Regions from separate parts of the Streptomyces sp. NPDC107454 genome, predicted to be linked through region 2. Evidence: riboswitches for the same ligand, from Rfam matches in the RefSeq annotation. Region 2 holds a riboswitch; each other region holds the start of a gene.

Region 1 (9,620 bases), on a different contig from region 2:
GCGGCGAACAGCCGCCTGATCAGGTAAGCGAGCACAGCTTACGGCCCGCCGCGGGACCGCGGGCCACCGGAGGTCATCCGATGGCCCGCGACCACGCCGCGCCGGCCTTCACCTGCCTTTCGTGCCGTACGGCGGGTGTGCCGGGATTACTTTGCGGACTTCAGACCGAGGTTCACGAAGTCGTACGTACCGCTGTAGTTGTCCGTCGTGTAGACGTTCGCGAGGTTGTCGCCGCGCCAGTTGATGAACTTCTCGAAGGTGAAGGGCAGGTAGTACGCGCCCTCCATGACCTTGTGGTTGATCTCGGTCGAGAGCTTGGTCTTGCCCGCGGCGTCCAGCGTGGTGACGTACTGGTCGAACAGACCGTCGATGGTCTTGTCGTTGATCAGGGCGAAGTTGTTGTTACCGCTCGGTGCGATGTACTTGCTGTCCCACAGCGGCAGACCGAAGCCCTGGACGGTCGGGAAGTCCGGACCCCAGCCCATGATGATGATGCCGTAGCCCTTCTTCTTCACGTTCGAGGGGCTGCCGATGATGCCGGTGGTCTGCGAACCGTCGAACTGGTCGATCTGCGCGGTGATGCCGATCTTCTTCAGCGACGCCTGGAGCGACTGGGCCGTGGCCACCTCGACCGGCTTGTTGTTCCGCACCGCGATGGTGGTGGAGAAGCCGTTCGGCTTGCCGCACGCCTTCAGCGCCGCCTTGGCCTTCTCGACGTTGCCGTTCTTGTCGGCGCCGGCGATGTTGTACGGGTCGTACTTCTGGCCCTCGGCGCCCGGGACGGACGGCGGGAGCATGTTGGTGCCGATGTCACCACCGGCGATCGGGCCACCGCGCGCGGTCTGCAGAGAGACGTGGTCGGCGCCGAGGATGACCGCCTTGCGGCACTCGACGTTGTCGAACGGCTTCACGCTCTGCGGGAAGGCCGCGTAACGGATGTAACCCGAGGTCGGGTTGTCCAGGTTGCCCTTGTGCTCCTTCAGGGCGGTGGTGCGGCCCTGCGGGGACATGCCGGTCTGGTTGATGTCCAGGTCCAGGTCACCGTTGAGCAGACGCTGGTCCAGCTGGTTGGCGTCCGAGTAGAACTGGACGGTGATCTTGTCCGGGTACGCCTTGCGGACCGGGTCCGAGGCCTGCTTCCAGTTCGCGTTGCGCACCAGCGTCAGGCTCTTGCCAGGGCTGTAGGACTCGAACTTGTACGGGCCGGAGGAGAACGGCTTCAGGCCGTACTTGGACTTGGTGTCCATGTCCTGGCGGACCGGGGAGGCCGAGACCAGACCCAGCACCTCCTGGAAGTCCGAGTTGGCCTTGGGGAGGTGGAAGACGATTGTCTTGTCGTCCGGCGTGGTGATGGCCTTCAGGCCCAGCTTGTCCTTGGACGTGTCCTTGTAGGGACCCTTGTACTCGCCCTTGGGGTCCAGGAAGTCCTTGAGGTACGTCGGACCGCCGGACAGCACGTCCTGCGCCCACACGCGCTCGATGCCGTACTTCACGTCCTTGGACGTGATCGCCTTGCCGTCCTCCCACGTGATGCCGTCACGCAGGGTGTACGTGTAGGTCTTGCCGTCGTCCGTGACCTTCGCGAGACCCGTGGCGAGGTCCGGCGTGAGCTCGGCGCCGGCCTTGCCCGGCTCCGCCTTGCCCGTGACCAGCTGGCGGCTGTAGTAGCGCGCGAAGTCCCACATGAAGCCGTAGTAGCCACGCGTGGTGTCCCACGAGTCGGCGTCCTGGGCACCGCCGAACCGCAGCGTGCCGCCCTTCTTGACCAGGGAAGCCTGGGCGACCTTGTTGTTCGCGGCGTCGAAGCCGGCGGCGCCGGTCTTCGAACCGTTGTTGTCGTCGCTGCCTCCGCCGCCGCACGCCGCCGTGGTCAGCAGTGCGGCGACCGCAGCAGCGGCGGCAAGCGCCTGCTTACGCCGCCCTGAGGTGCGTTGGGTAGTCACGATCTCGGATCCTCCGGATTTGATGAGAGACCCCGTGTTGGTGCCACGGGACGCTTGGGGTGCGGCAGTTCAGCGGGAGGCCTTCGGGTCCAGCGCGTCCCGCACGCCGTCGCCGAAGAGGTTGAAGGCAAGGACGGTGATGAAGATCGCCACACCAGGGACCACCATGTACATGGGGTCGGACTCGTAGTAGTCGATCGCGCTCGACAGCATCTGTCCCCAGGACGAGGTGGGCGGCTTGACGCCCACACCCAGGAAGCTGAGTGCCGCCTCGGTGAGGATGTTCGTGGGGATCATCATCGTCGTGTAGACGATGATCGGCGCGACCAGGTTGGGCAGCAGTTCCTTGAACAGGATGTAGAAGCGCCCGGCGCCCAGCGATCGCGCGGCCTCGACGTACTCGCGCTCACGCATCGAGAGCGTCTGGCCGCGCACCACGCGTCCGATGTAGGGCCAGCCGAAGAAGCCGATGACCAGGATCATCACGAACACACGCACGTTGGAGCCGGACAGGCCCAGCATGTCGTTCGGCATCACCGAGACCAGGGCGATCGTGAACAGGAGTTGCGGGAAGGCCAGCAGGCCGTCCATCACGCGGCTGATGAGCGAGTCCACCCAGCCTCCGAAGAAGCCCGCCAGGATGCCGAGCACGGTGCCGAGGACGACCGCGACGACGGCGGAGAGGAAGCCCACCAGGAGCGAGACGCGGGCACCGTAGAGGATGCGGGCGAGGATGTCGCGGCCGTTGACGGGCTCGACGCCCAGCAGGTGGTCACCGCTGATGCCGCCCAACGACCCCGTGGGGGTGCCGAACAGAGGGTCGATCAGCTTCTCGTTGAAGGTGTCCGGGTCCTGACCGAGCAGGTGGGTGATCACTGGCGCCAGCAGGGCGATCACGATGAGGACGAGCACGACGATGCCGCCGGTCAGGGCGAGCTTGTCCCTCTTCAGGCGCTCCCAGGCGATCCGGCCCAGGGAACGTCCCTGCACGACCTTGTCGCCGGCGGCGGCAGCCGCCGCTTCTTCGGCCGCACTCGGTGCCGCGTCCGTGGTCGGCTCGTGCAATGGTGCCGTCATCGTGGCAGGGACCCCTCTCAACCGGCGGTAGCCGGCCCACACGTGCCGCTTGTAGCGGCGTGATCAGTCCGTCGTACACAGGGGCTAAACCCCCTGGAGCGGGAGTCTTCAACGCCTCGGCGATCTGTAGCCAGACTTGACGGTGAATGGATGCGTAAACGTGATGCTGACAGGGGTGTTCCGTTATCCGGACGGTGGGTAACGGGGGTCGGACACGGGGCAGTTGGGACTCCGGAGGTTAATACGGGCATTACCCGGACGTTCCCTTGCCATCTACGCGCGAAGAAATGCAGAGCCGCGGTGAAGGTACCGTGCCGATCCTTCACGGTCCGCCGGACGGTGGATCAGTATCCGCCGGGCGCCGGTGGATAGCCGTACCCACCCGCCATCGGAGCCTGGGCGGGGGCCGCGGGAGCCGCGTGGGCCTCGCGGTCGTAGAACGGCCGCGCGTTGGCGCGCAGCCACATCGCCACCGGGTCGTACTCGTCCGACATCGCGACGGTCGACACGGGCAGCCCGTCCGGAACCGCGCCGATGGACTGCTGCATCATCGCCCGCACCGAGTCGACGGCGGGCGGCGAAGTGTCGTAGACGTCCAGCCCGATGGCCAGATACGGCGCCCCGAGCGCCGGCTGCACCCAGGCGCGGCGCAGCGAGCGCACGGCGGTGGTGCGATGAGCGTTCTGCGTGAGCAGGGCGTAGAACTGCGGGATCTCGATGCCGGGTTCGGACATGCGCAGCGGACCGGCGGGCTGGCGCTCCAGACCCGCCGCGATTCTGCGCAGATCGAGCCATGGGATACCGACCCCGCCGCCCGGGGCGTGCGGATTGAGCCAGAGCCCGAAGTGGTCGGGGTAGAGGGTGCGGGCCACGTCGAGACCGTCGACGACCTCGTACGACCTGTTCCAGCCGCTGGCCGAGAGTTCCTGGGCGGAGGTGACGCACGGCGCGTAGCCGAAGCCCTCCACCTCCATGTTCCCGTACTGGGCGTCCGGGGAGCCGGCCTGGCCGTGCCAGAGCAGCATCCACACCTGGCCGGACGACGGGGTCGCGAGCGCGCGAAGGAGCGCCTCGTAGGCGTCGTAACGCCCGGGCGTCACCTGGCGCAGCATGTGCTCGACCTGACCGGCCGCGGCCGTGCCCGACGCGCTCACCTTCAACCGCCCCTTCGCGAAGAAATCATGACGTCGACCAACACCTCGGCCGAACCCCGGCCGAGCCATGAAACCAGCTTAAGCGGCGAATGCGCTCCGCCGGGGGAGCCGTTGAGAGCTCGGGGCCCGTTGTGGTCGGGAGGCTGCGGCTCGTTCGTGGCCGGGCGCGCCCACGCGGCGGAGCCGCACAATGGTCACAGCCTCGCGCCCCTTTCGGGGCGCTTCTACTGGGCCTGCTGGTAGAAGGGCCGCACCTGGGCTCGCATCCAGTCGGCCACCGGGTCCTGGGCGACGTCGAGGAGGACGAGGTTCACCGGCCACTTGACCGCGACGCGGGCGAGGGCGCGGGCGAGGGCGTCCATGGGGAGCGTCCGGAGGTCTCCCTCCCACACGGCGAGTTCGACCCCGACGAACATGACCGGGTCGTCGCCCTCGATGCTGGCCAGGCAGCGGCGGGCGGTCAGGACGACTCCCGTCGCCGTGAACTCGGCCGAGGCGGCGGCGAAGAAGTCCACCGGATCGTCCTGCCAGTCGGGCTCGTAGAGCTTCACCCGGCCACCGCTCGTGGGCCCGTCCAGCGGGGTGCGCCCGGTCCGGCACAGCTCGGCGACCGCGAGGGGCGGCAGCGGTACGCCGACCACCCCGTCCGGGTTGATCGCGATACCGACCTGCGGGGGCAGCCCGCGGGCGAACTCGACGGCGGGCGCGATCGTGTACGACAGATGGCCGCCGGCGACCTGGCGGAACTGCTCCTCGGAGCTGAAGACCGGCACGTACGCCTGACCCTCGATCTCCAGGGTGGGCAGGTCGAGGGATCCCGCGTGCGGTCCGCCGCCGTTGGGCAGCGGCACCCAGACGAAGCTGCGGCCGAGGACCTCGACGATGCGGCCGCCGGCCGAGGGCACTCCGAGGGACGCGGAGAGCACCTCCTCCAGCTCGTTGCCCGGCCAGCCGCCGTGCGAGTGGGGGTGCGGGCCGGGTTGCGGGTACGCCGGTACCGAGAAGTCCGGGAAGTCGGGGATGTCCATCTGTCTACCTGTCTACCGCCTGCGGTGAACCACTGTTCTGGTGTTCTGGCTGGAAAGGTTAGTGGGCCAGTACGACTTCCCGACCGCTCACGGCCCCGCTCGACTGCTCTCGGCCACTCGCGGCCGTTTCTCAGTCACCGAAGCCGATCCGCCGCAGTACGTCCGCCGCGTCCCGGTCGAGGAGCACCGCCGAGCCGCAGCCCTCCGGCAGGTCGCCCCGCTCGACGGAGCGCAGCAGCCGGGCGACCGCGCCCCGGTGACGGGCGAACGCGTACCGCGACACGCCCCGGCCGCGCTCGCGCTGGCCCTCCAGCGCCGTGCGGGGCGTGACGTCGAGCAGCAGCAGGTGGAGGGTGCCGCCGCGGCGCTGGGCCTCGCGGGCGAGCCAGCGGCGCACCCAGGCCTGCGCACCGCAGTCGTGCACGACGAGCCCGGCGCCGGAGCGCAGGGCGCGACGCAGGCCCGCGTAGTGCGCGAGGCGGACGAGGGGCCGGTAGACGGCGTACGGCAGCCGGCCGCCCGTCCGCCCGTCCCAGCGGTCCCGGGTGTCCTGGGAGTCGATGCGCGGGCCCTCGACGGCGCGGCGCATCAGGGTGGACTTGCCGCTGCCCGGCAATCCGGTGACCACGACGACATCGGCCGCCGCGAAGTGCAGACCGTGCGGAGAGTGTCCCGCGCGCTCTCTGAGGTCGCGGACCACGGCTGTCGGCAGCGCTCCGCACGTCTCCCGGGTCCTGGCCGGGGCACCGGGCTGCTCGGGCAGCGCGAGGCCCGAGGTCGTGGCGTACGCCGTGGTCCTGTTCACCGTGATCGTCCTCCCCTTGGGTCTGGAGTCCCATCCCCGTCGAGTGTAAAGAGAAGGTAATGCGCGGTGTCTCTCGTTTCCGTACGCGGACTGCCACAGGCCGGTTACAGATGCGGACTGCCATGATCGGACGGCGCGTGCGATGATGTGCCCGCCAACTGCATACCGGCCGCTTGAATCCGCGCGGGAGAGTTCCGGGAACCTTCGGGTACCCGGGCGCCGAAGGAGCAAGTCCCTCCCTTGAATCTCTCAGGCCCCGTTACCGCGCGGGCGAGGCACATCTGAAAAGCGGGCCGCTGTCCAGTGGCTCCACCCAAGGTGCAAGTCAGGACCTCCGTTCGCGGGGTCGTGATGAACCTCTCAGGTTCCGATGACAGATGGGGAGGAACGACCTCGCCGTCATGCCTTGGGAGCCCCACCGATGAGCAGTAACGCACCCCGTCTCACCGCGCTCGATGCCCTGCATCGCTCGCTCGGCGCGACGATGACCGACTTCGCGGGCTGGGACATGCCCCTGCGCTATGGCTCCGAGCGCGACGAGCACCTCGCCGTGCGCACCCGGGCCGGTCTCTTCGACCTGTCGCACATGGGCGAGATCACGGTCACCGGACCGCAGGCCGCCGCCCTGCTCAACCACGCGCTGGTCGGCAACATCGCCTCCGTCGGCGTCGGCCGCGCCCGCTACACGATGATCTGCCGGGAGGACGGCGGCATCCTGGACGACCTGATCGTCTACCGGCTGGCCGAAGACGAGTACATGGTCGTCGCGAACGCCTCCAACGCCCAGGTGGTGCTGGACGCGCTGACCGAGCGTGCCGCCGGCTTCGACGCCCTCGTGCGCGACGACCGCGACGCGTACGCGCTGATCGCCGTGCAGGGCCCCGAGTCCCCCGGCATCCTCAAGTCGCTGACCGACGCCGACCTGGACGGGCTGAAGTACTACGCGGGCCTGCCGGGCACCGTCGCGGGCGTCCCGGCGCTGATCGCCCGCACGGGCTACACGGGCGAGGACGGCTTCGAGCTCTTCGTGGCCCCGTCCGACGCCGAGAAGCTGTGGCAGGCGCTGACGGACGCGGGCGCGCCCGTCGGGCTCGTCCCCTGCGGCCTGTCCTGCCGCGACACGCTGCGCCTGGAGGCGGGCATGCCGCTGTACGGGCATGAGCTGACCACCTCGCTCACCCCCTTCGACGCGGGGCTCGGGCGGGTCGTGAAGTTCGAGAAGGAGGGGGACTTCGTGGGGCGTGCCGCGCTCCAGGAGGCCGCCTCCCGCGCCGAGGAGAACCCCCCGCGGGTCCTCGTCGGGCTGGTCGCCGAGGGCCGTCGCGTGCCGCGCGCCGGGTACCCGGTCGTCGCCGACGGCAAGGTGATCGGCGAGGTCACCTCCGGCGCGCCCTCCCCGACGCTGGGCAAGCCGATCGCGATGGCGTACGTCGACGCCGCGCACGCCGCGCCGGGCACGGCCGGGGTCGGCGTGGACGTCCGGGGCAGCCATGAGCCGTACGAGGTCGTGGCGCTGCCGTTCTACAAGCGCCAGAAGTAGCTTCGGGGCCGAGCTGCGGGGCCGAAAGGGCCCCGTCCAGCGCGCCCACGTGACGCACGCCGCTGTGTCACGTCTCGTATCCCAAGACCACTCGGTCATCCCGTTCATCCGCACTCCCCCGCGTACAGGAGAATTCAGGCCATGAGCAACCCCCAGCAGCTGCGCTACAGCAAGGAGCACGAGTGGCTGTCGGTCGCCGAGGACGGCGTCTCGACGGTCGGCATCACCGAGTTCGCGGCCAACGCGCTCGGCGATGTCGTCTACGCCCAGCTTCCGGAGGTCGGTGACACGGTGACCGCGGGCGAGACCTGCGGCGAACTGGAGTCGACCAAGTCGGTCAGCGACCTGTACGCGCCGGTCACCGGCGAGGTCGTGGAGGCCAACCAGGACGTGGTCGACGACCCGTCGCTGGTGAACTCCGCCCCCTTCGAGGGTGGCTGGCTGTTCAAGGTACGCGTCACGGACGAGCCGGCCGATCTGCTCTCCGCCGACGAGTACACCGAGTTCTCCGGCTCTTAAGGACTTCTGACTGATGTCGCTTCTGAACACGCCCCTGCACGAGCTGGACCCGGACGTCGCCGCCGCCGTCGACGCCGAGCTGCACCGCCAGCAGTCCACCCTGGAGATGATCGCCTCGGAGAACTTCGCTCCGGTCGCGGTCATGGAGGCCCAGGGCTCGGTCCTGACCAACAAGTACGCCGAGGGCTACCCGGGCCGCCGCTACTACGGCGGCTGCGAGCACGTCGACGTGGTCGAGCAGATCGCCATCGACCGCGTCAAGGCGCTCTTCGGCGCCGAGCACGCGAACGTGCAGCCCCACTCGGGCGCCCAGGCCAACGCGGCGGCGATGTTCGCGCTGCTGAAGCCGGGCGACACGATCATGGGTCTGAACCTCGCGCACGGCGGGCACCTCACCCACGGCATGAAGATCAACTTCTCCGGCAAGCTGTACAACGTGGTCGCGTACCACGTGAACGACGAGACCGGTCAGGTCGACATGGCCGAGGTCGAGCGCCTCGCCAAGGAGTCCAGGCCGCAGCTGATCGTGGCGGGCTGGTCGGCCTACCCGCGTCAGCTGGACTTCGCCGCGTTCCGCCGGATCGCGGACGAGGTCGGCGCGTACCTGATGGTCGACATGGCGCACTTCGCGGGCCTCGTGGCCGCGGGCCTGCACCCGAACCCGGTGCCGCACGCCCACGTGGTCACGACCACGACCCACAAGACGCTGGGCGGCCCGCGCGGTGGCGTGATCCTGTCCACCGCCGAGCTGGCGAAGAAGATCAACTCCGCGGTCTTCCCCGGCCAGCAGGGCGGTCCGCTGGAGCACGTGATCGCCGCGAAGGCCGTCTCCTTCAAGGTCGCCGCCTCCGACGACTTCAAGGAGCGCCAGCAGCGCACGCTGGACGGCGCGCGGATCCTGGCCGAGCGCCTGGTCCAGGACGACGTCAAGGCCGTGGGCGTGGACGTCCTGTCCGGCGGCACGGACGTGCACCTGGTCCTGGTCGACCTGCGCAACTCCGAGCTGGACGGCCAGCAGGCCGAGGACCGTCTCCACGAGGTCGGCATCACGGTCAACCGGAACGCCATCCCGAACGACCCGCGGCCGCCGATGGTCACGTCCGGCCTGCGCATCGGCACGCCCGCCCTCGCCACCCGCGGCTTCCAGGCCGAGGACTTCACCGAGGTCGCGGACATCATCGCCGAGGCGCTGAAGCCCTCATACGACGTGGAGTCCCTCAAGTCCCGGGTCTCCGCCCTGGCCGACAAGCACCCGCTGTACCCCGGCCTGAAGTAGTACAGAACCAGTTCCTGCGAAAGTTCACTTTCGTACAGAAATTCGCATGGAACGTACGATTCACCGGGACGCCGCGCACACTGGAATCGGAGCTGTGCGCGGCGCCCGCCCCCATGCACCACCCCTGTTGTGAGGAGTCCCCGTGGCCATCTCGGTCTTCGACCTGTTCTCGATCGGCATAGGCCCGTCGAGCTCCCACACGGTGGGCCCGATGCGTGCGGCGCGCATGTTCGCCCGCCGGCTGCGCAACGAGGAGCTGCTGGACTCCGTGGCCTCCG
Region 2 (9,620 bases):
AGTGTGCTTTGCTGGCGCCGCAGCTCGGCCCGTACGGCGGCGTGCACCTCGGGGTCGAAGTCGGCGAGAGTGCGGTCCAGGACAGACATCTTCAGGCGCCTTGGGTGAGGGCCGCGTAGGCGGCCGCGTCCAGCAGATTCGGCGTACCGGTGATCCGCATTTGGAACAGCCAGCCCGCTCCGAACGGGTCGCTGTTGACCAGGCCGGGGTTGGCGACCACGGCTTCGTTGATCTCGACGACCTCGCCGTCCGCGGGGGCGAACAGGTCGCTCACGGACTTGGTCGACTCGATCTCTCCGCACGTGTCGCCGACCGTGATCGTGGCGCCGACGGCAGGCAGGTCGAGGTAGACGACGTCGCCGAGCGCGTCGGCGGCGTGGGCGGTGACACCGACGGTCGACACCTCGCCGTCGGTCGCGATCCACTCGTGGTCCTTGGTGTACTTCAGGTGGCTGGGCAGGCTCATGGTCTTGCTTCTCCCGTAAAGGTGATCAGGCTTGGCGGCGGTAGAAGGGCAGTGCGACGACCTCGGCGTGTGCCCGGCTGCCGCGGACGTCGACGAGCAGCTTGGTGCCGGGCTCGCTCCGTTCGGCGGGCACGTAGGCCATCGCCACGGGGTGGCCGAGGGTGGGCGACAGGGCACCCGAGGTGACCTCGCCGATCTGCTCGCCGGTATCCGGGTCCAGTACGGCGTAGCCGGTGCGCGGGGCGCGGCGGCCGGTCGAGGCGAGTCCGACCAGGGTGCGGCTCGGTGCCTGGTCGCGCAGGGCGGCAAGGGCCGTCTCGCCGACGAACCCGCCGGGCTTCCCGAATGCCACCACTCGGCCCAGCCCCGCGTCGAACGGTGTGGTGCGGACGGTGAGCTCCTGGCCGTACAACGGCATGCCGGCCTCCAGGCGCAGGGTGTCGCGGCAGGCCAGGCCGCAGGGGGCCAAGCCGTGTGCCGCACCTGCCGCGCTGACGGCCTGCCAGAGGGCCACCGCATCCTGGGGGCGGCAGTAGATCTCGAAGCCGTCCTCGCCGGTGTAGCCGGTGCGGGCGAGCAGCACGTCGCGGTCCGCGATCCGTGCCGGGTCGATCGCGTAGTACTTCAGCGACACCACATCCACGTCGGCCAGTTCGCTGACGATCGCCGGCGAGTTCGGTCCCTGGACCGCGATCAGCGCCCAGTCGCCGGACGCGTCCCTGATCGTGGCGCGATAGCCGTCGATCCGGTCACGCAGGCAGGACAGCACGACCAGTGCATTGCCGGCGTTGGCCACGACGAGGTACTTCTCCTCGGCCAGGCGGTAGACGACGAGGTCGTCGAGCACGCCGCCCGTCTCGTGGACCAGCATGGAGTAACGGGCGCGGCCGACGGCGATCTTCGACGGCCGCCCGACCAGTGCGTGGTCGAGCGCCCGGCCCGCTTCGGGACCGGACAGCTCGATCTCGCCCCTGTGGGTCAGGTCGAAGATTCCGGCGGCTTTCCGTACGGCGTGGTGCTCGGCCAGTTCGGAGGTGTAGCGAAGCGGCATGGACCAGCCGGCGAAGTCGGTGAACGACACACCGAGCTGCGCATGGACGTCGTGAAGGGGTGTCTTCTTGGACATGTTGGTTCTCTCTCAGACCGTGACCGGTCGGGTTACGACGCGAAGGACTCGGGCGGCGGACAGGAGCAGACCAGGTTGCGGTCGCAGTGTGCCTGGTCGATCCGGCCGACCGGCGGCCAGTACTTGTCCGGTGTGGCGCCCGCCGGGAAGACGGCACGCTCGCGCGAGTAGGCCCGGGTCCACTGACCGGCGATCGCGGCCGCGGTGTGCGGCGCATGCCGCAGCGGGCTCCCCTCGAGGGTCCACGTGCCGGTGTCCACGAAGTCGATCTCCGCACGGATCGAGATCATCGCCTCGCAGAAGCGGTCCAGCTCCTCCAGGCTCTCGCTCTCCGTCGGCTCGATCATCAGCGTGCCGGGAACCGGGAAGCTCATCGTCGGCGCGTGGAAGCCGTAGTCGATCAGCCGCTTGGCGATGTCGTCGACCGTCACGCCCGTGGCGGCGGTGGCCGGGCGTACGTCGAGGATGCACTCGTGCGCGACGAGACCGGCCTCGCCGGCGTACAGAACGGGGAAGTGCTGTGCGAGGCGGCGGGCGACGTAGTTGGCACTCAGCACGGCTGTCCGGGTCGCCTCGGTCAGGCCGTCTGCGCCCATCATCCGGATGTAGGCCCACGGGATCGGCAGGATGCCGGCACTGCCGAACGGTGCGACGCTCACCGATCCGATCCCGTCGCGGCGCTCGGTGTCAGGGTGCAGCGGATGGGTGGGCAGGTACGGTGCGAGGTGCTCGGCCACCGCCACGGGGCCGACGCCCGGTCCGCCGCCGCCGTGTGGGATGCAGAATGTCTTGTGCAGGTTGAGGTGGGACACGTCGCCACCGAACCGGCCGGGCTGGGCGATCCCGAGCAGCGCGTTGAGGTTGGCGCCGTCGACGTACACCTGCCCGCCGTGCTCGTGCACCAACTCGCACAGCCCGGTGATGCTCTCCTCGTAGACGCCGTGCGTCGAGGGGTAGGTCACCATGATCGCGGCCAGGTCGTCGGCGTGCTGGGCGCACTTGGCCTCGAGGTCGTCCAGGTCGACCGTGCCGTCGGGCCGCGACGCCACCACGACGACACGCATCCCGGCCATGACCGCGGAGGCGGCGTTGGTGCCGTGCGCACTCGCCGGGATCAGGCACACATCACGTCCGGCCTGGCCGTTGCTCTGATGGTAGCCGCGGATCGCCAGCAGGCCCGCGAGTTCGCCCTGCGATCCGGCGTTCGGCTGGATGGAGACCTTGGCGTAACCGGTGACCTCGGCCAGCCATGTCTCCAGCTGGTCGATCAGGGTCAGGTACCCGGCCGCGTCCGTGCGGGGCGCGAACGGGTGCAGGTCCGCGAATCCGGGCCAGCTGACCGGCTCTATCTCCGTGGTCGCGTTGAGTTTCATCGTGCAGGACCCGAGCGGAATCATGCCGCGGTCCAGCGCGAAGTCACGGTCGGACAGCTTGCGCAGGTAGCGCAGCATCGCGGTCTCGGAGCGGTGCTGGTGGAAGACGACGTGGGTGAGGAAGGGAGAAATACGCAGCAGCCCCGTAGGAAGCGCCGTTGCCGTCCCGTCAGCCAAGGCGTCCAGGTCACTGCCGGCGCAGCCGAAGGCGTCGAGCACCAGGTGGACATGGTCCACCGTCGTGACCTCGGAGCAGGAGACGCCGACGTGGTCGCCGTCGACCAGCCGCAGTCGCAGGCCCTTGTCATGCGCGGCTGCGACGACATCCCCAGCACGGCCGGGGACGCGAACCAGCAGGGTGTCGAAGAACTCACGGTGCACCACCGTGATGCCGTTCGCCCGCAGACCCGCGTCGATGAGCGTGGCGTACCGGTGCGTCCGTCGAGCGATCTCGGCCAGGCCATCGGGGCCGTGGTAGACGGCGTACATCGACGCAACCACGGCCAGCAGCACCTGCGCCGTGCAGATGTTCGAGGTCGCCTTGTCGCGCCGGATGTGCTGCTCGCGGGCCTGCAGAGCGAGACGGTACGCCGGCCGGCCGGTATCGTCCACGGACACGCCCACGAGTCGGCCGGGCAATTGACGTTCGAGTCCTTCACGGACCGCGATGTAGCCGGCGTGCGGCCCGCCGTAGAACAACGGGACACCGAACCCCTGGGACGAGCCCACAACGATGTCGGCGCCGTATTCGCCTGGCGGCACGAGCAGGGTGAGGGCCTTCAGGTTGGCGGTCACCGTGACCAGCGCTCCGCGCGCCTGCGCCGCTGCGGTCACCTCGCGCAGGTCGCGCACCGCGCCCGAGCAGCCGGGGTAGGCCAACACCACGCCGAAGAAGTCGTCTTCGGGCAGCGGCTCGGCGACGTCGATCTCGACGACCTCGATACCGGCCGCGTCGGCACGCGTTCGTAGGACGTCGAGGGTCTGTGGCAGGGTGTCACGGTCGACCAGGACATGGGGACAGCTCTTGCGGGCGACCCGGCGCATGGCCGTGACGGCCTCGGCAACCGCCGTACTCTCGTCGAGCAGCGAGGCGTTGGCGGTCGGCAACCCGGTGAGGTCACCCACCATGGTCTGGAAGTTGATCAGTGCCTCGAGCCGACCCTGGCTGATCTCCGGCTGGTACGGCGTGTAGGCGGTGTACCACGCAGGGTCTTCCAGAACGTTGCGCCTGATCACCGCTGGGTGACGGTCGCGTGATAGCCGAGGCCGATCATCGCAACGGCCACAGTGTTCTGGCCCGCCAACGCCAGGAGTTCGGCACGGGCCTCCGCCTCGGTCGCGGCGGCGGGCAGGTTCAAGTCGGAGGTGCTTCGGATACCACTCGGAACGGCGGCGTCGATGAGGCTGTTCAGCGTCGGGTAACCGATTTCGGCCAGCATCTTGGCCCGGTCGGCGTCGCTGATGCCGATGTGACGGGCAGCGAACTCTCCGGACGCGGAAAACCCAGGTGGGATCATGATGGGAGGCTCTCTCATGGGGGCACCGCGAACGCGGCGCACTGGAAAGGTGACCTCCCCGCTCTGTCATCGGTACCTGAGAGCTTCACCGCCGGTTCGGCGGTTTGCACCGCGGGTGCAGGACGAAACGTCCTGTCTTTCCAGAGTCGCCTGGCCGAAGCGGCAGTTGTGCCTGAGAGATTCTGTGGAGAGTTGCTCCTTCGGCGCCGCGCACAATGGCGCGGGCTCTCCCGCTTCGGTTCGAGCAGCGTAATTGAGTTGTCGCAGTTGACCGTAGTGTCAGGCGGTAGTTGCGTCAATCCCCACTGGCAGAGCTCGGTCATGCTCCGCAGTCATCTGACAATGCACGCAAGGATTTCGGCATTGTCGGGGGATGATCGATCGCCGGTGGACGAGGCGGGATCCACGACTCGCTGCGCGTGCACGCCGTCCTCAGGCGCGAGGGAACCCATGGCCACCGTCGTTCCGGACCTGGTGCTGTCCAGTCTGGAGAACGCCTCGCCTTCCGTGACGTCGAGCCCGCCAAGCTCATTCATCACGCGGAAGGTTGCTGACAGTACCCATCCACAAGGTTCGCAACTTGCCTGCTGAGAGCGGCAATTGGCGGATCGTCGGCTCCGCCGGGGACTCGTACGACAACGTCCTCGCCACCACGGGCCGAGGCGAACCTGGTGTTCTTCGAGTACATCGGCGGACCCTGAGGTGAAAACCTCCCGAAGCCTGACCTTCAAATGCGGGAGGGTTTCACCTCAGGGCCATCGACGGCTTCGGCAACCGGCGCATCCATGAACGGCTGGACTTCCTCGGCCCATCGAGTTCGAGGAGAAGCGGGACGCCGAGCAGGCATTGGCCGAACGAGCGAACCTGAAACCCCGTCAACCTGCCCTGACCCCGGAACGGGAAGCCAGACCCGGACGATCTGCCATTCTGCCTCCGCCATGTCCGAGCCGCGAGCACGAAGGAGTGTGGCAACAGGGCCTCCCGGAACAGCTCGTCGGGTTCGACGACCCCGAGCTACCGTGAGGCTCTGCCTCCATGCGCCGACTGCAAGCGGATGGCTTCTCAGCTCTTGGCACAGCCCTCCACGCCCTCGGGGAGCTTCGCCTTGGACCAGCCCTTCGGACATGCCGTGCGGGTCACGTAGCGGTGTGCTGGATCCTGCTCGTAGTCGCGCAGGTAATCGGCCGTGTAAGGATCGGCCTTCTTCCCCGCGAGCGGCTTGCCGGTCTGAGACGCACTGAGGGAAGACTCCGGCAGCATTATGTTGAAGATGTCGGCCGTCTCCTCATCGCCCACCTTGCCAGGCGGGAAGACGTTGCATCCCTCGGTGTAGGTGTCCTGCTCGCAGACCTTGACGTTCTTGCCCGTGACGATCTTGTAGGGGACCTCGATGTCCATCGGGATGCCGTGGGGACCGTTGAGGAGGACCGCGAGTGCGACCTTCATACCGATGCCGCCCTGGGCGGGGGGCGATCCGATGCTGATGCCCGGCCATCCCTTGAGGAGCTGCTCGCGGAAGTACTGCGAGGTCTCACCGCTCACGGGGATCTGCTTGCCGGCCGCCTTGAGTGCCTTGACGCAGCCCGACTCCCCGTAGCCGCACCATATGCCGCTGACATTCGGGAACGAGGCCAACGCCTTGGCGGTCTCCTTCTGCTGCTGTGCGCTGTCCCAAAGACCGGTGTACTCCGTTACGATCTTGGCATTGAGGTACTGCGTCAGCGCGGCCTTTGCGGAGTTGTAGTGGATGTTGTCGGTCGACGTCCCCACAACACCGTGCGAAACGAAGATGTTGCCTTTGCCTCCGAGGAGTTGCATCAGGCCCTCCATGGAGTTGTATCCCATGAAGGGGTGCTTTGATCCTTCGGGTTTCGAGGTGAGGTAGGAGACGTTGTGGACACAGGGCTCCGTGACGGTTGCGTCGTACGACACGACCGTGACGCCCTGGGTGCAGGCGTTGCGGTAGGCGGCGTTGATCGCCGTCGGTGACAGGGGGTAGGTGACGATGGCGTCGGCGCCGGCAGCGACCATCGACTGGAGCTGTGAGATCTGGGCTTGCGGGTTGGGGTCGGTGAGTTCCTTGCGGACCTCGACGCAGTCGCTGTAGGGCTTCATCTTCGCCACTGCCAGGCCGAGGTTCTCGGCCTCTTCCTGCCAGGCGTTGCCGATGTTGAGCGCGCTCATGTACACGATGTACTTGCCGCCGGCTCTCGGCGCCTTGCCACCGTCGGGGACACAGCGGGATGCCGCGGCGTTCGAGCCGCCACCGCCACCCGCTCCGCCCGCGCATCCCGCGAGCATGAGGACGGCCGCAGTGAGGGACGCTGCAAGCCCAAACCATCTTCTTTTCATGGTTGCCTGACCTTTCGTCATGGCGATGTGGTCGACGTATACGGCATACCGAAGCGTCGAAGGACAACAGGGAGTGAGTGAACGGTCAGGATCGTCGGCCGGCATGTCTGCGAATGGACTTCCGCAGACCTTCGTTGCTGGCCTTCATGAGGAGGAGCGCCAGCAGCACGACGGACCCGTAGAGCACGAGTCGCCAACCTTGTGAGAAGCCCGTGGCCTGGATGACGACGGTGATCGTGGTGAGCAGTACGCAGGCGGAGAAGGTCGCCTGCCAGAAGCCGTAGCCGCTTCCGATCACCGTGCCACCGACGAGAACCGCCGCGATGGCGGGCATCAGCCATTCAGTGCCGAGACTGATCTGGGCGTTCTCCGAGAACCCCAGAAGCATGATGCCGGCGATACCTGAGGAGAGGGCACCGACGACGTATACGCTGACCTCGACTCGCTGCACAGGAAGACCAGAAAGCCGGGCAGCCGCCCGTGAGCTGCCGAGCAGGTGGGCCGTCCTCCCGAACCGTGTCTTGGCCTGTACGAGGTACCCGAGCACACCGACGATCATGAATACGAAGACGGGGATCCCGATCCCGAACAGCTTGCCGCTGCCGCTGAACAGATTGCCGATCACCTGCGGTGCGGCCGGGGATCTGCGCCCGAAGGTGAGGCCGATCGTCACACCGGTCAAGACGCCCCCCATTGCAAGGGTGACGATGAACGCGGGGATATGGAACCTGGCGATCAGGTAACCATCGACCAGCCCGACGACCGCCGAGACCGCCAGTGCCAGCAGCACAGCAGAGACGACGCCGTGGCCGTAGACGCGAGTCCACAGGGCCACGATCGTGGCGGAGAGCGCGATGACTCCTGGGATCGACAGATCCAGCCCACCGATGAGCATCACCAGGCCCTGGCCGAACGCGATCACTGCCAGGAACAGGCTCTGCGTGGCGATGGCCGCTGTCGCAGCCCATGAAGGCAGACCGGCGCTGAAGAAGTGGCCGACACACAAGGTGACTACCGACAGCAGGAGCAGGATCACAGGCCGGGCGACCCCCGGGGAGCTCAACTGAGCCTTCCACGAGAGCGGGGGATCGACGTTGATGTCGGTCGTTGTCGTCGTCATGACGGCCTTCCTCCAACCAGAGGTTCAGGCTGCGGAGCAGGCTCGGGAATTTGGTCGAGATCTCGGAGCATGGCCTGCTGGTTTTCGCTGCGAGCAGCGACCGCACCCACCAGGACAGCCACGATGATGAGCACTCCTGTGAAGATGTCCTGGGCCCAGTCACTGATACCCACCACGAACAGCACCTTCGGAATGGAGACCAGCGTGAGTCCGCCGAGGATGGTGCCGATCGCCGAGCCGCTCCCACCTGCGAAGGCGGTCCCGCCGATCGCGATGGCGGCGAAGGTCTCCAGGAGGTACGCGGAGCCGATCGATGCGTCGGCGGACTGAATGGCGGCACACATGAAGACCCCGGCCAGCGCGTACAGACCACCCGCGATGGCGAAGATGCTGATCCGGACACGTGGGACCGAGACACCGGACAAGTGCACTGCTTCCTCGTCCTGGCCGACGGCGTACATGTAGATACCAAGCCGCGTGCGCTTGAACACCAGCCATGCCACGACCAGCAGGGCGAGCACGATGAAGGCTCGCGGCACGGTCGACTGCGGCGTGTTGACCGCATCGATGAGTCCCTGCGGAACATGCCCACCGGGCATGGGCAACAGGATGAGTGACACGCCGTTGAGAATGATCAGGCTCGCCAGGGTCACCGCGATCGCCGGCAACCTGCCGACCACCACGATGAGCCCGTTGACACACCCGATGAGCGTGCCGAGCAGGACCATGACCAGCGCCGCCACCCAAGGATTGCTGTCGCTGAACTTCGTGGCAACCAGGACATTTACCAGGGTCACGACACCGGCAGCGGAAAGGTCGAACTGACCCGAGATTATGACGAGCGTGACACCGAGCGACGCGACCACCAAAGGAAGCGCCAGTACGACCCAGCTGTTGATGAGGTAGGAGTTGAGCCCACCGAGTTGGTAGTAGTACCAGAGGTACATGAAGACAGCCAGAATGAGCACGGCGCGGGTCGTGCCGTTACGCAGCCCCCGGCCCAACAGGGAAAATGTTTGATTCACCGGGAAACCTCCCCCGATCTCACGGTTGCTGTTTCCTCCGCGGCCGGCTGCCAGGCCTGTGGCGATGCCGTTCGCCTGCCGACGGCGGCTGCCATTACCGCAGACTCCTGCATCGTGTCGCCTTCCAATTCGGCGACGACACGACCGCCGTAGAGAACAAGAATGCGGTCGCACATACCAATGAGTTCCGGGATCTCGGTGGAGTACAGCAATGTCGAACAGCCTGCGGCCGAGGCGTTTCGCAGCGTTCTGTACACCTCGAGTTTGGCCGCGGGATCGATCCCTCGCGTAGGATCGAACATCAGCAGAACTTCCGCTCCGGAAAGAGCGGTGCGGGCCAGGATCGTCTTCTGCTGGTTCCCGCCGGACAGTTGTCCGACATCCTTGCGCAGGAAGCCTTCTCGAAGGTAGTTCGCACGCCCGGCCTCACGCGAGGTCTTGAGCTCTGCCCTCCGCCGGATCATCCCGAATTTCGAAACCTTCGGCAGCGCCGGCACCGAAATGTTCTTCACCGAAGTCATGTCGGCGAAGATTCCCTCACGCTTGCGTTCCTCCGGCACCAGGGCAATACCAGGACCCGACCTCAAAGCCGCTTTCGGGGAGCCCAGCTTCGCAGGGACGCCGTCGACCACGACGGACCC
Region 3 (9,620 bases), on a different contig from region 2:
GATCGCCGTACTGGGCCTCGTCGTGGGAGTCGTGGCTGGATTGTTGGTCCGGCCCGAGGTTCCGGCGGTCGTCGAGCCTTACCTTCCGATCGCCGTCGTGGCGGCGCTGGACGCCGTCTTCGGAGGGCTGCGGGCGATGCTCGACGGCATCTTCGACGACAAGGTCTTCGTGGTCTCCTTCCTGTCGAACGTGGTCGTGGCCGCACTGATCGTCTTCCTGGGCGACAAGTTGGGTGTGGGCGCCCAACTCTCCACCGGCGTCGTGGTCGTCCTCGGCATCCGCATCTTCTCCAACGCCGCGGCGATCCGCCGGCATGTCTTCCGGGCGTGAGGCCGATGAGCAACGAAGGCGAGACACCCGAGAACCGGCTGCGCAGGGAGCTTCCCGAAGAGGTCCCGGCCGCGGCTCCCGAGAGTTCGGAGCCCGAGCAGCGTGACGAGAAGGACGAGCCGTCGCTCACCGGCCGGCAGCGGCTGGTGAAGGGGGTGTGGCCGCCACGGGTCACGCGGGCGCAACTCATCGTCGCCGTGCTGCTGTTCGGCCTCGGCTTCGGTCTGGCCGTTCAGGTGGCCTCCAACAGCGACAGCGGCAGCGCCCTGCGCGGCGCGCGTCAAGAAGATCTCGTACGCATCCTCGATGAACTCGACAACCGTACGCAGCGTCTAGAAGACGAGAAGCAGGGTCTCGAAGATCAGCGCACCGAGCTGGAGAACAGCTCGAACCAGGCCGCGGAGGCCCGCAAGCAGACCGCCGAGAAGGAGAAGCAACTCGGCATTCTGGCGGGCACGGTGGCGGCGCAGGGACCCGGCATCACGCTGACGATCAACGACACGAAGGGGACGGTCAAGGCGGACATGCTGCTTGACGCGATCCAGGAGCTGCGCGCCGCCGGTGCGGAGGCGATCCAGGTGAACGGTGTACGGGTCGTCGCCAGTACCTATCTGGCCGACTCCGGCAAGGGCGTGAGCGTCGACGGGAACAAGATCACCCAGCCCTATCGTTTCAAGGTCATCGGTAAGCCGCAGGACCTTGAGCCGGCGCTCAACATCCCCGGAGGTGTGGTGCAGACTCTCGAGAAGGAGCAGGCCACCGTCACGGTGGAGCGTGCGACGAAGATCATTGTGGATGCCTTGCGGGCTGCGAAGCAGCCTGACTACGCTCGGTCGTCCTCCCAGTGAACCGGGGGTGCATGGGCGACGTCCGGCGAGGGCATGAGGTTGCGGGGGGTCGGCGCACCGAATGGGTGGTGCGTGGTGGAAACTGTCTGGTGGATACGGACGTTGTGAGGATGTCCGGGTCGACCGGTGTGTTCAATCAGTGTTCGTCCTGCCCCACGGGCGGGTCTGTTTCGGTCAAGGGGAATCGCCCGTGAAGTTGTTTGCGAAGTTGTTCGGCAAGAGCGCACGAGGAGAGGGCAGCGACAACGCGACTGCCCGACACCGTGCACCACGCCATGGAGACGCGGAGGGCCAGAGCGGCGACCGCCCGCTGTTCCGGGACCAGGTCGGTGACATTCCCGGTGGTCAGGGCGCGCCGTCTGTTGACCCTGCCCAGTCCGGACGCATAGGTTTCGGGGAACCGTCAGCCTCAAGTGCGGGTGGAGGGTTCGCCTCCGACCCGTACGCGTCCCATGCCCCTGGGGGGCAGCCGCGGCAGGAGGATCCGTCCATGTCGGCCCTGGTGTGTACGAGGTGCGGTAACCGCAACGCGGAGAACAGCCGCTTCTGCTCCAACTGCGGTGCGCCGCTGCGACCCGGTGCGGTCCCGGAGCGTCCGTCCGAGACCACGTCCACGATCTCCATCTCGGGCATCGAGGCCTACGACGCCGAGGTCACCGGCCAGACGCAGATGCCGACGCTCTCTCCGGAGGCGCAGGCGGCCGTCGACGCGCTGCCGCTCGGTTCGGCGCTCCTGGTGGTGCGCCGCGGTCCGAACTCGGGCAGCCGCTTCCTGCTGGACAGCGACCTGACCACGGCCGGGCGTCATCCACAGAGCGACATCTTCCTGGACGACGTGACCGTGTCGCGTCGCCATGTGGAGTTCCGTCGCGCCGCGGACGGCTCGTTCACGGTCGCCGACGTGGGCAGCCTGAACGGTACGTACGTCAACAGGGAGCGAATCGACTCGGTCCCGCTGTCGAACGGTGACGAGGTGCAGATCGGCAAGTACCGGCTGGTCTTCTACGCGAGCCAGCGAGGCATCTGACCCTCCCCCGGACTCCGTCCGGGGGGACCCTCAGGAAGGTCCATGCTTCGATCACCGAGCGGCGGTGCCGGGAGCGGTACCGCCGCAGCGGACAGTGGGCTGATGAGCATCGGCTCGGTGCTGAACACGCTGCGCGACGAGTTCCCCGAAGTCACGATCTCCAAGATCCGGTTCCTGGAGTCGGAGGGGCTCATCGAGCCGCAGCGGACCCCCTCGGGGTATCGCAAGTTCAGCCAGGCGGACGTCGAGCGCCTGGGGCACGTACTGCGGATGCAGCGGGACCACTATCTGCCGTTGAAGGTGATCCGCGAGCATCTGGACGCGCTGGAGCGTGGGGAGCCGGTGCGGCTGCCGTCCGTGGGGCGGCAGCGCGAATCCGGTGACGGGGAGCCGTTCGGTGGGCTCGGTGACCTCTTCGGGGAGCCCGAGGCACCCACAGCGGCCCGGGTGGGCCGTGCGGAGCTGCTGGCCGCCGCCGAGATCGGCGAGCAGGAGCTTCAGGAGTGGGAGTCGTACGGACTCCTTGCCCCGCTCGCGGACGGGGCATATGACGCTGAGGCGGTGACGGTCGCCGTGCTCGTCGTCGAGCTCGGGCGGTTCGGGATCGAGCCGCGCCATTTGCGCGCGATGAAGGCCGCGGCCGAACGTGACGCGGGGCTCGTGGACCAGGTGGTGGCCCCTTTGCGGCGCCACCGCAATCCGCAGACCAGGGCGCACGCCGAGGCCCGTACGAAGGAGCTGGCGGGGCTCACGGTGAAGCTGCACGCGGCGCTGGTGCAGACCGCGCTGGGCGTCCGGCTGCCCTGACTCGAAGTGCCGCCGGGCGTCCGGATCGGCCCCCCGTTCTGTGCCCGACTACCCAAACATCCCGGGCACGGCCTAGGGTTGCTGTGTGAACGAGCTCGATGTCGTAGGTGTCCGGGTCGAAATGCCCTCCAACCAACCGATCGTGCTCCTGCGTGAAGTGGGAGGCGACCGCTACCTCCCCATCTGGATCGGACCGGGGGAGGCGACGGCGATCGCCTTCGCCCAGCAGGGCATGGCCCCCGCGCGACCGCTGACCCACGACCTGTTCAAGGACGTGCTGGAAGCCGTCGGCCAGGAGCTCACCGAGGTGCGCATCACTGATCTGCGCGAGGGGGTCTTCTACGCGGAGCTGGTGTTCGCCAGCGGGGTCGAGGTCAGTGCCCGTCCGTCCGACGCCATAGCGCTGGCGCTGCGCACCGGGACGCCGATCTACGGCAGTGACGGTGTGCTCGACGACGCCGGCATCGCGATCCCGGACGAGCAGGAGGACGAGGTGGAGAAGTTCCGCGAGTTCCTCGACCAGATCTCGCCCGAGGACTTCGGGACCAACAGCCAGTGAGTGGACCGATCGCCCGAGGGTGGGCGGTCGGACACCCGGGCTCGGGAGCAGGCAGTGGCGCACACCCCCTGGCAAGCCGCTGGATCGCAGGACTCCGGGGCGGCAATTGCCCGTGGCCCGTGGGGCGCGCTGCGGCCCGCTCCGAGAGCATTCGGCTAGCCTTTCCCCGCGGTGGGACACGGGAAACCACTCCTAGGGTGATTATCACTCGGCGTGCCGAGTGTGGCGATCGTTGACGCACCCCCGGTGACTGCCTACCGTCGAGAGGGCAGGTCAAGGACGGAGGTCGGCGTGAGAAGCAGCGGCGACGGTACGGCTGGGGGTGCCCCCGGACGAAGTCTGGGGGAGAGCGGCCCGTACCCTCCCCCAAGCTCTCGGCTCAGCTCGAGCAGGGGGTACCCCCATCACGGCAGCGCGGCCGATCACATTCCGCAGCGGCCGACAGCGGTGTCTGGTGAGTCCGGTGAGGGCGGGGCGGCTGCCGAGGAGATCGGCTACCGCGGTCCTACGGCGTGTGCCGCCGCGGGCATCACCTACCGGCAGTTGGACTACTGGGCCAGGACAGGTCTGGTGGAACCGAGCGTGCGGCCCGCCTATGGGTCGGGGACCCAGCGGCTCTACAGCTTCCGGGATGTCGTCGTCCTGAAGATCGTGAAGCGGTTCCTCGACACGGGAGTGTCGTTGCAGAACATCCGCACCACGGTCCAGCACCTCAGGGAACGCGGCTTCCGGGACCTGGAGCGGATGACGCTGATGAGCGATGGCGCGACCGTCTACGAATGCTCCTCGCCCGACGAGGTCCACGCCCTGTTGCAGGGCGGTCAGGGCGTCTTCGGGATCGCCGTGGGCGTGGTGTGGCGGGACGTCGAGAGCGCGCTCTCGCAGTTGCACGGGGAGCGTGTGGACACGGGCGAGACGCTCGTCGGGCACAACCCGACGGACGAGCTGGCGCGCCGGCGCAATCGGGCCGTCTGAGGTCCGCAGCGGCATTGTCAGTGGCGTAGGGCAGCATCGGACATGTGAGAACCGCGCCTACGATCCTGCATCTCGACATGGATGCCTTCTTCGCCTCGGCGGAGCAGGCGTCCAAGCCGAGCCTGCGCGGGAAGGCCGTCGTCGTGGGCGGGCTCGGACCCCGCGGAGTCGTCTCGACCGCCTCGTACGAGGCGCGGGTCTTCGGGGTGCACTCGGCGATGCCCATGGCCCAGGCGCGGCGGCTGGCGCCGAACGCCGCGTATCTCGTGCCCCGCTTCACGCTCTACCGGGAGGTCAGCGAGCAGGTGATGGGGCTGCTGGGGGCGTTGTCGCCGCTGGTGGAGCCGCTGAGCCTGGACGAGGCGTTCGTCGATCTGGAGGCGGGGGAAGCGGCCTGGGACGAGGCTTCCGCGCGGCTGGTCGGGGCGAAGCTGCGCGCGGACATCCGGGCCGTCACGGGGCTGACGGGTTCGGTGGGGCTCGCCGCGTCCAAGATGCTCGCCAAGATCGCTTCGGAGCAGGCGAAGCCCGACGGTCTCGTGGTCATAGAACCTGGGACGGAGCGCGCGCTGCTGGGGCCGATGTCGGTGCGGACGCTGCCGGGTGTCGGGCCCGCGACCGGGGACCATCTGCGCCGGGCCGGGATCACCACGGTCGACGAGATCGCCGAAGCGGGCGAGGACGAACTCGTGCGGCTGGTGGGGAAGGCGCACGGGCACGCGCTGTACGCGATGGCGCTGGCGCACGACGAGCGGCCCGTGGTGGCCGAGCGGGAGACGAAGTCCGTGTCGGTGGAGGACACGTACGACGTGGACATCCACGACCGGATGCGGGTCGGCATGGAGGTCCAGCGGCTCGCCGACCGGTGTGTGCGGCGGTTGCGGGATGCGGGGCTGTCCGGGCGGACCATCGTGCTGAAGGTGCGGAGGTACGACTTCTCGACGCTGACCCGGTCGGAGACGCTGCGCGGGCCGACGGACGACCCCGGTGTCGTACGGGAGGCTGCCGCGCGGCTTCTGGAGGCGGTGGACACGACCGGGGGCGTGCGGCTGCTGGGGGTCGGCGTCTCGGGGCTCGCGGACTACACGCAGGAGGACCTGTTCGCCCAGGCCCAGGCTCAGGCGCAAGCGGAGGCGGAGTCCGCCGCGGGGGAGGCGGCGGTGCTGGAGCATCCGGACGAGGAGGGGGCGGGGGAAGTGGCTGCCGAGCAGACGCCGCCTGCCGAGCGCCGGTGGCCTGCGGGGCATGACGTGCGGCATGCGGAGTACGGGCACGGATGGGTGCAGGGGAGTGGGCTCGGGAGGGTGACCGTGCGGTTCGAGACGCCTTACTCCGAGCCGGGGCGCGTGCGGACGTTTCGTACGGATGATGTCGCGTTGGAGTCGGCTGATCCGTTGCCGTTGGTGAGGGGGGCCGTGTGCGATCGCCGTGGGGGGTGAGGTCGGTTCGGCCGTCGCGGGTTGTTCGTGGCGGGCCGCGCAGTTCCCCGCGCCCCTCGCGGGGCGCGTCGGCGGGGCCCGATCCGAGAAGTCACCCCTCGTCCGTGCCTGCCAGGCGGCCGAAGTCGCGGTCCGGGGGTGGGGGCGGGGGCGTCACGTCCAGGCCGTAGTGGTGGTAGAGCTGGAGTTCCTGTTCGGGAGAGAGGTGGCGGCCCACGCCGAAGTCGGGGGCGTCCTTGATCAGGGCGCGGTCGAAGGGGACACGCAGGGTGCCCTCGACGACTTCGCTGGGCTCCAGCGGGACGAAGGCGTCCCTGCTGAACAGGCCCGTCCGTATGGCGGCCCACTCCGGGACGCCGGTCGCGTCGTCGAGATAGACCTCGTCGACCGTGCCGATTTTGGCGCCGTTGCGGTCGAGCGCCTTGCGGCCGATCAGGTTGCGCGGATCGATGTCGGTCTGCACGGTCCCTCCACTCGCTAGCAACTCATCCGTAAGCACTACAAAAGAGCACATTCGGGAAGGTGGCCACTCGAAAGCTCGTGCGTTCTCCTCGCTGGTAGGCTGGCAAGCGGCTGCTGACCCCGTGCGGGAGAGTCCTCCAGACATCATCGGAGGCGCCGAAGGAGCAAATCCTCCCCGGAATCTCTCAGGCACACGTACCGCACGGACGAGGTCACTCTGGAAAGCAGGGCGGGTGTCGAAGGCCTCCGCCCTCACCGACGGTGAAAGCCGGGTCGCAGCGAGCGGGCGGGCCGGTGAAGCTCTCAGGTTGAGATGACAGAGGGGGAGGCCGTCGGGGTACCCGCGCCGTGGTGCCCCTCGAAGGTCGTGTCAGACCAGGAGGCCTCCGCAATGACCGCCCATCGCATTCCGCTCTCCGAGCTCGAACAGGGAATCCCCTTCGAGCAGCGCCACATCGGGCCCGACCCCGAGGCGCGGGCCAAGATGCTCGCGCAGGTCGGGTACGGCTCGCTCGACGAGCTGACGGCCGCCGCGGTGCCGGACGTCATCAAGAACGCCGAGGCGCTGGAGCTGCCGGGCGCGCGCACCGAGGCCGAGGTACTGGCCGAGCTGCGCTCCCTCGCGGACCGCAACCAGGTGCTCGACTCGATGATCGGCCTCGGCTACTACGGCACGTTCACGCCGCCGGTGATCCTGCGCAACGTCATGGAGAACCCGGCCTGGTACACCGCGTACACGCCGTACCAGCCGGAGATCTCCCAGGGGCGGCTCGAAGCGCTGCTGAACTTCCAGACCGTCGTCGCCGAGCTGACCGGGCTGCCCACCTCCGGCGCCTCGCTGCTCGACGAGGGCACCGCCGCCGCCGAGGCGATGTCGCTGTCCCGGCGCATGGGCAAGAACAAGAAGGGCCTCTTCCTGGTCGACGCGGACACCCTGCCGCAGACCGTCGCCGTCATCGAGACCCGCGCGGAGCCGACCGGCGTCGAGGTCGTCGTCGCCGACCTGGGCGAGGGCATCCCGGCCGAGATCGCCGGGCGTGAGATCAACGGCGTGCTGATCCAGTACCCGGGCGCCTCCGGTGCCGTACGCGACCTGAAGCCCGTCATCGAGCAGGCGCACGAGCTCGGCGCGGTCGTCACGGTCGCCGCCGACCTGCTCGCCCTCACGCTGCTCGCCTCGCCCGGTGAGCTCGGCGCCGACATCGCGATCGGTACGACCCAGCGCTTCGGCGTGCCGATGGGCTTCGGCGGTCCGCACGCCGGATACATGGCGGTGCGTGAGAAGTTCGCGCGCAGCCTGCCCGGCCGGCTGGTGGGTGTCTCCGTGGACGCCGACGGACACAAGGCGTACCGGCTCGCCCTGCAGACGCGGGAGCAGCACATCCGCCGCGAGAAGGCGACCAGCAACATCTGCACGGCGCAGGTGCTGCTCGCGGTGATGGCCGGCATGTACGCCGTCTACCACGGTCCCGAGGGGCTGCGGACCATCGCGCGGCGTACGCACCGGTACGCCACGATCCTCGCCGCGGGCCTGACGGCCGGCGGGGTCGAGGTGGTGCACGGCGCCTACTTCGACACGCTGACCGCGCGGGTGCCGGGCCGCGCCGCCGAGGTCGTGGCGGGCGCGCGCGACGGAGGTGTCAACCTCCACCTCGTCGACGCCGACCACGTGTCGATCGCGTGCGACGAGACCACCGCCCGCAAGCAGGTGGGCGCCGTCTGGACCGCGTTCGGCGTCGACGGTGACATCGAGGCCCTGGACGCCGTCGCCGAGGACACGCTGCCCGCGGCGCTGCTGCGCACCGACGACTACCTCACGCACCCGGTCTTCCACCAGTACCGCTCCGAGACCGCGATGCTGCGCTACCTGCGCAAGCTGTCCGACCGCGACTACGCGCTCGACCGCGGCATGATCCCGCTGGGCTCGTGCACCATGAAGCTCAACGCGACCACCGAGATGGAGCCCGTCACCTGGCCCGAGTTCGGCCAGCTGCACCCCTTCGTGCCCGCCGAGCAGGCGCAGGGCTATCTCACCCTCATCCAGGAGCTGGAGGAGCGGCTCGCCGAGGTCACCGGGTACGACAAGGTGTCGCTCCAGCCGAACGCGGGCTCCCAGGGCGAGCTGGCCGGGTTGCTGGCCGTACGCGGCTACCACCGGGCCAACGGCGATGACCAGCGCACGGTCTGCCTGATCCCGTCCTCCGCGCACGGCACGAACGCCGCGAGCGCCGTGATGGCCGGCATGAAGGTCGTCGTCGTGAAGACCGCCGAGGACGGCGAGATCGACGTCGAGGACCTGCGCGCGAAGATCGAGCAGCACCGCGACGAGCTCGCGGTGCTGATGATCACCTACCCCTCGACGCACGGTGTGTTCGAGGAGCACGTCGCCGACATCTGCGCGCAGGTGCACGAGGCGGGCGGGCAGGTGTACGTCGACGGCGCCAACCTCAACGCGCTGGTGGGCCTCGCCAAGCCGGGCCACTTCGGCGGTGACGTCTCCCACCTGAACCTGCACAAGACGTTCTGCATCCCGCACGGCGGCGGCGGTCCGGGCGTGGGCCCGGTCGGCGTACGCGCGCACCTGGCGCCGTACCTGCCGAACCACCCGCTGCAGCCCGCGGCCGGCCCAGAGACCGGCGTGGGACCGATCTCCGCCGCTCCCTGGGGCTCGGCGGGCATTCTGCCCATCTCCTGGGCGTACGTCCGTCTCATGGGCGGCGAGGGCCTCAAGCGGGCCACGCAGGTGGCGGTGCTGTCCGCGAACTACATCGCCAAGCGCCTGGAGCCGCACTTCCCGGTGCTCTACACCGGTCCCGGCGGGCTCGTCGCGCACGAGTGCATCATCGATCTGCGGCCGCTGACCAAGGCGACGGGCGTCAGCGTCGACGACATCGCCAAGCGGCTCATCGACTACGGCTTCCACGCGCCGACGATGTCCTTCCCGGTGGCCGGCACGCTGATGATCGAGCCCACCGAGTCCGAGGACCTGATCGAGCTCGACCGGTTCTGCGACGCGATGATCGCCATTCGTGCGGAGATCGACAAGGTCGGCTCGGGCGTCTGGGCGGCCGAGGACAACCCGCTGCGGAACGCGCCGCACACCGCCGCCGCGCTCGGTGGCGAGTGGAAGCACGAGTACACCCGCGAGGAGGCCGTCTTCCCGGCCGGTGTC

Evidence for each region. A riboswitch is a leader RNA that binds a small molecule or an ion and turns the genes downstream of it on or off. The one in region 2 is predicted to bind glycine.
Region 1: it holds a riboswitch for glycine, as region 2 does, so the genes downstream of both, gcvT (glycine cleavage system aminomethyltransferase GcvT) here and gcvP (aminomethyl-transferring glycine dehydrogenase) in region 2, are expected to answer to the same signal.
Region 3: it holds a riboswitch for glycine, as region 2 does, so the genes downstream of both, gcvP (aminomethyl-transferring glycine dehydrogenase) here and gcvP (aminomethyl-transferring glycine dehydrogenase) in region 2, are expected to answer to the same signal.

What each region holds. Positions count from the first base shown of each region.
Region 1 is NZ_JBVJPA010000011.1:62,303-71,922, reverse strand. Features, by position in the region: gene ACZ69M_RS27785 (ABC transporter permease) at 1-35, opposite strand, end outside; gene ACZ69M_RS27780 (ABC transporter substrate-binding protein) at 147-1,943, opposite strand; gene ACZ69M_RS27775 (ABC transporter permease) at 2,013-3,020, opposite strand; gene ACZ69M_RS27770 (enhanced serine sensitivity protein SseB C-terminal domain-containing protein) at 3,365-4,174, opposite strand; gene ACZ69M_RS27765 (enhanced serine sensitivity protein SseB) at 4,399-5,202, opposite strand; gene ACZ69M_RS27760 (AAA family ATPase) at 5,333-6,013, opposite strand; glycine riboswitch at 6,182-6,282, shown strand; glycine riboswitch at 6,283-6,394, shown strand; gene gcvT (glycine cleavage system aminomethyltransferase GcvT) at 6,429-7,547, shown strand; gene gcvH (glycine cleavage system protein GcvH) at 7,689-8,066, shown strand; gene glyA (serine hydroxymethyltransferase) at 8,080-9,342, shown strand; gene ACZ69M_RS27740 (L-serine ammonia-lyase) at 9,485-9,620, shown strand, end outside.
Region 2 is NZ_JBVJPA010000036.1:13,429-23,048, reverse strand. Features, by position in the region: partial or broken gene glyA (serine hydroxymethyltransferase) at 1-89, opposite strand, end outside; gene gcvH (glycine cleavage system protein GcvH) at 92-466, opposite strand; gene gcvT (glycine cleavage system aminomethyltransferase GcvT) at 492-1,592, opposite strand; partial or broken gene gcvP (aminomethyl-transferring glycine dehydrogenase) at 1,625-4,482, opposite strand; glycine riboswitch at 4,633-4,725, opposite strand; gene ACZ69M_RS49440 (substrate-binding domain-containing protein) at 5,545-6,939, opposite strand; gene ACZ69M_RS49435 (ABC transporter permease) at 6,920-7,954, opposite strand; gene ACZ69M_RS49430 (ABC transporter permease) at 7,951-8,979, opposite strand; gene ACZ69M_RS49425 (sugar ABC transporter ATP-binding protein) at 8,976-9,620, opposite strand, start outside.
Region 3 is NZ_JBVJPA010000017.1:4,481-14,100, forward strand. Features, by position in the region: gene ACZ69M_RS37455 (DUF881 domain-containing protein) at 1-2, shown strand, start outside; gene ACZ69M_RS37460 (small basic family protein) at 1-331, shown strand, start outside; gene ACZ69M_RS37465 (DUF881 domain-containing protein) at 337-1,179, shown strand; gene ACZ69M_RS37470 (FHA domain-containing protein) at 1,241-2,206, shown strand; gene ftsR (transcriptional regulator FtsR) at 2,249-3,013, shown strand; gene ACZ69M_RS37480 (bifunctional nuclease family protein) at 3,099-3,572, shown strand; gene ACZ69M_RS37485 (MerR family transcriptional regulator) at 3,864-4,547, shown strand; gene ACZ69M_RS37490 (DNA polymerase IV) at 4,592-5,986, shown strand; gene ACZ69M_RS37495 (PRC-barrel domain-containing protein) at 6,078-6,449, opposite strand; glycine riboswitch at 6,564-6,659, shown strand; gene gcvP (aminomethyl-transferring glycine dehydrogenase) at 6,840-9,620, shown strand, end outside.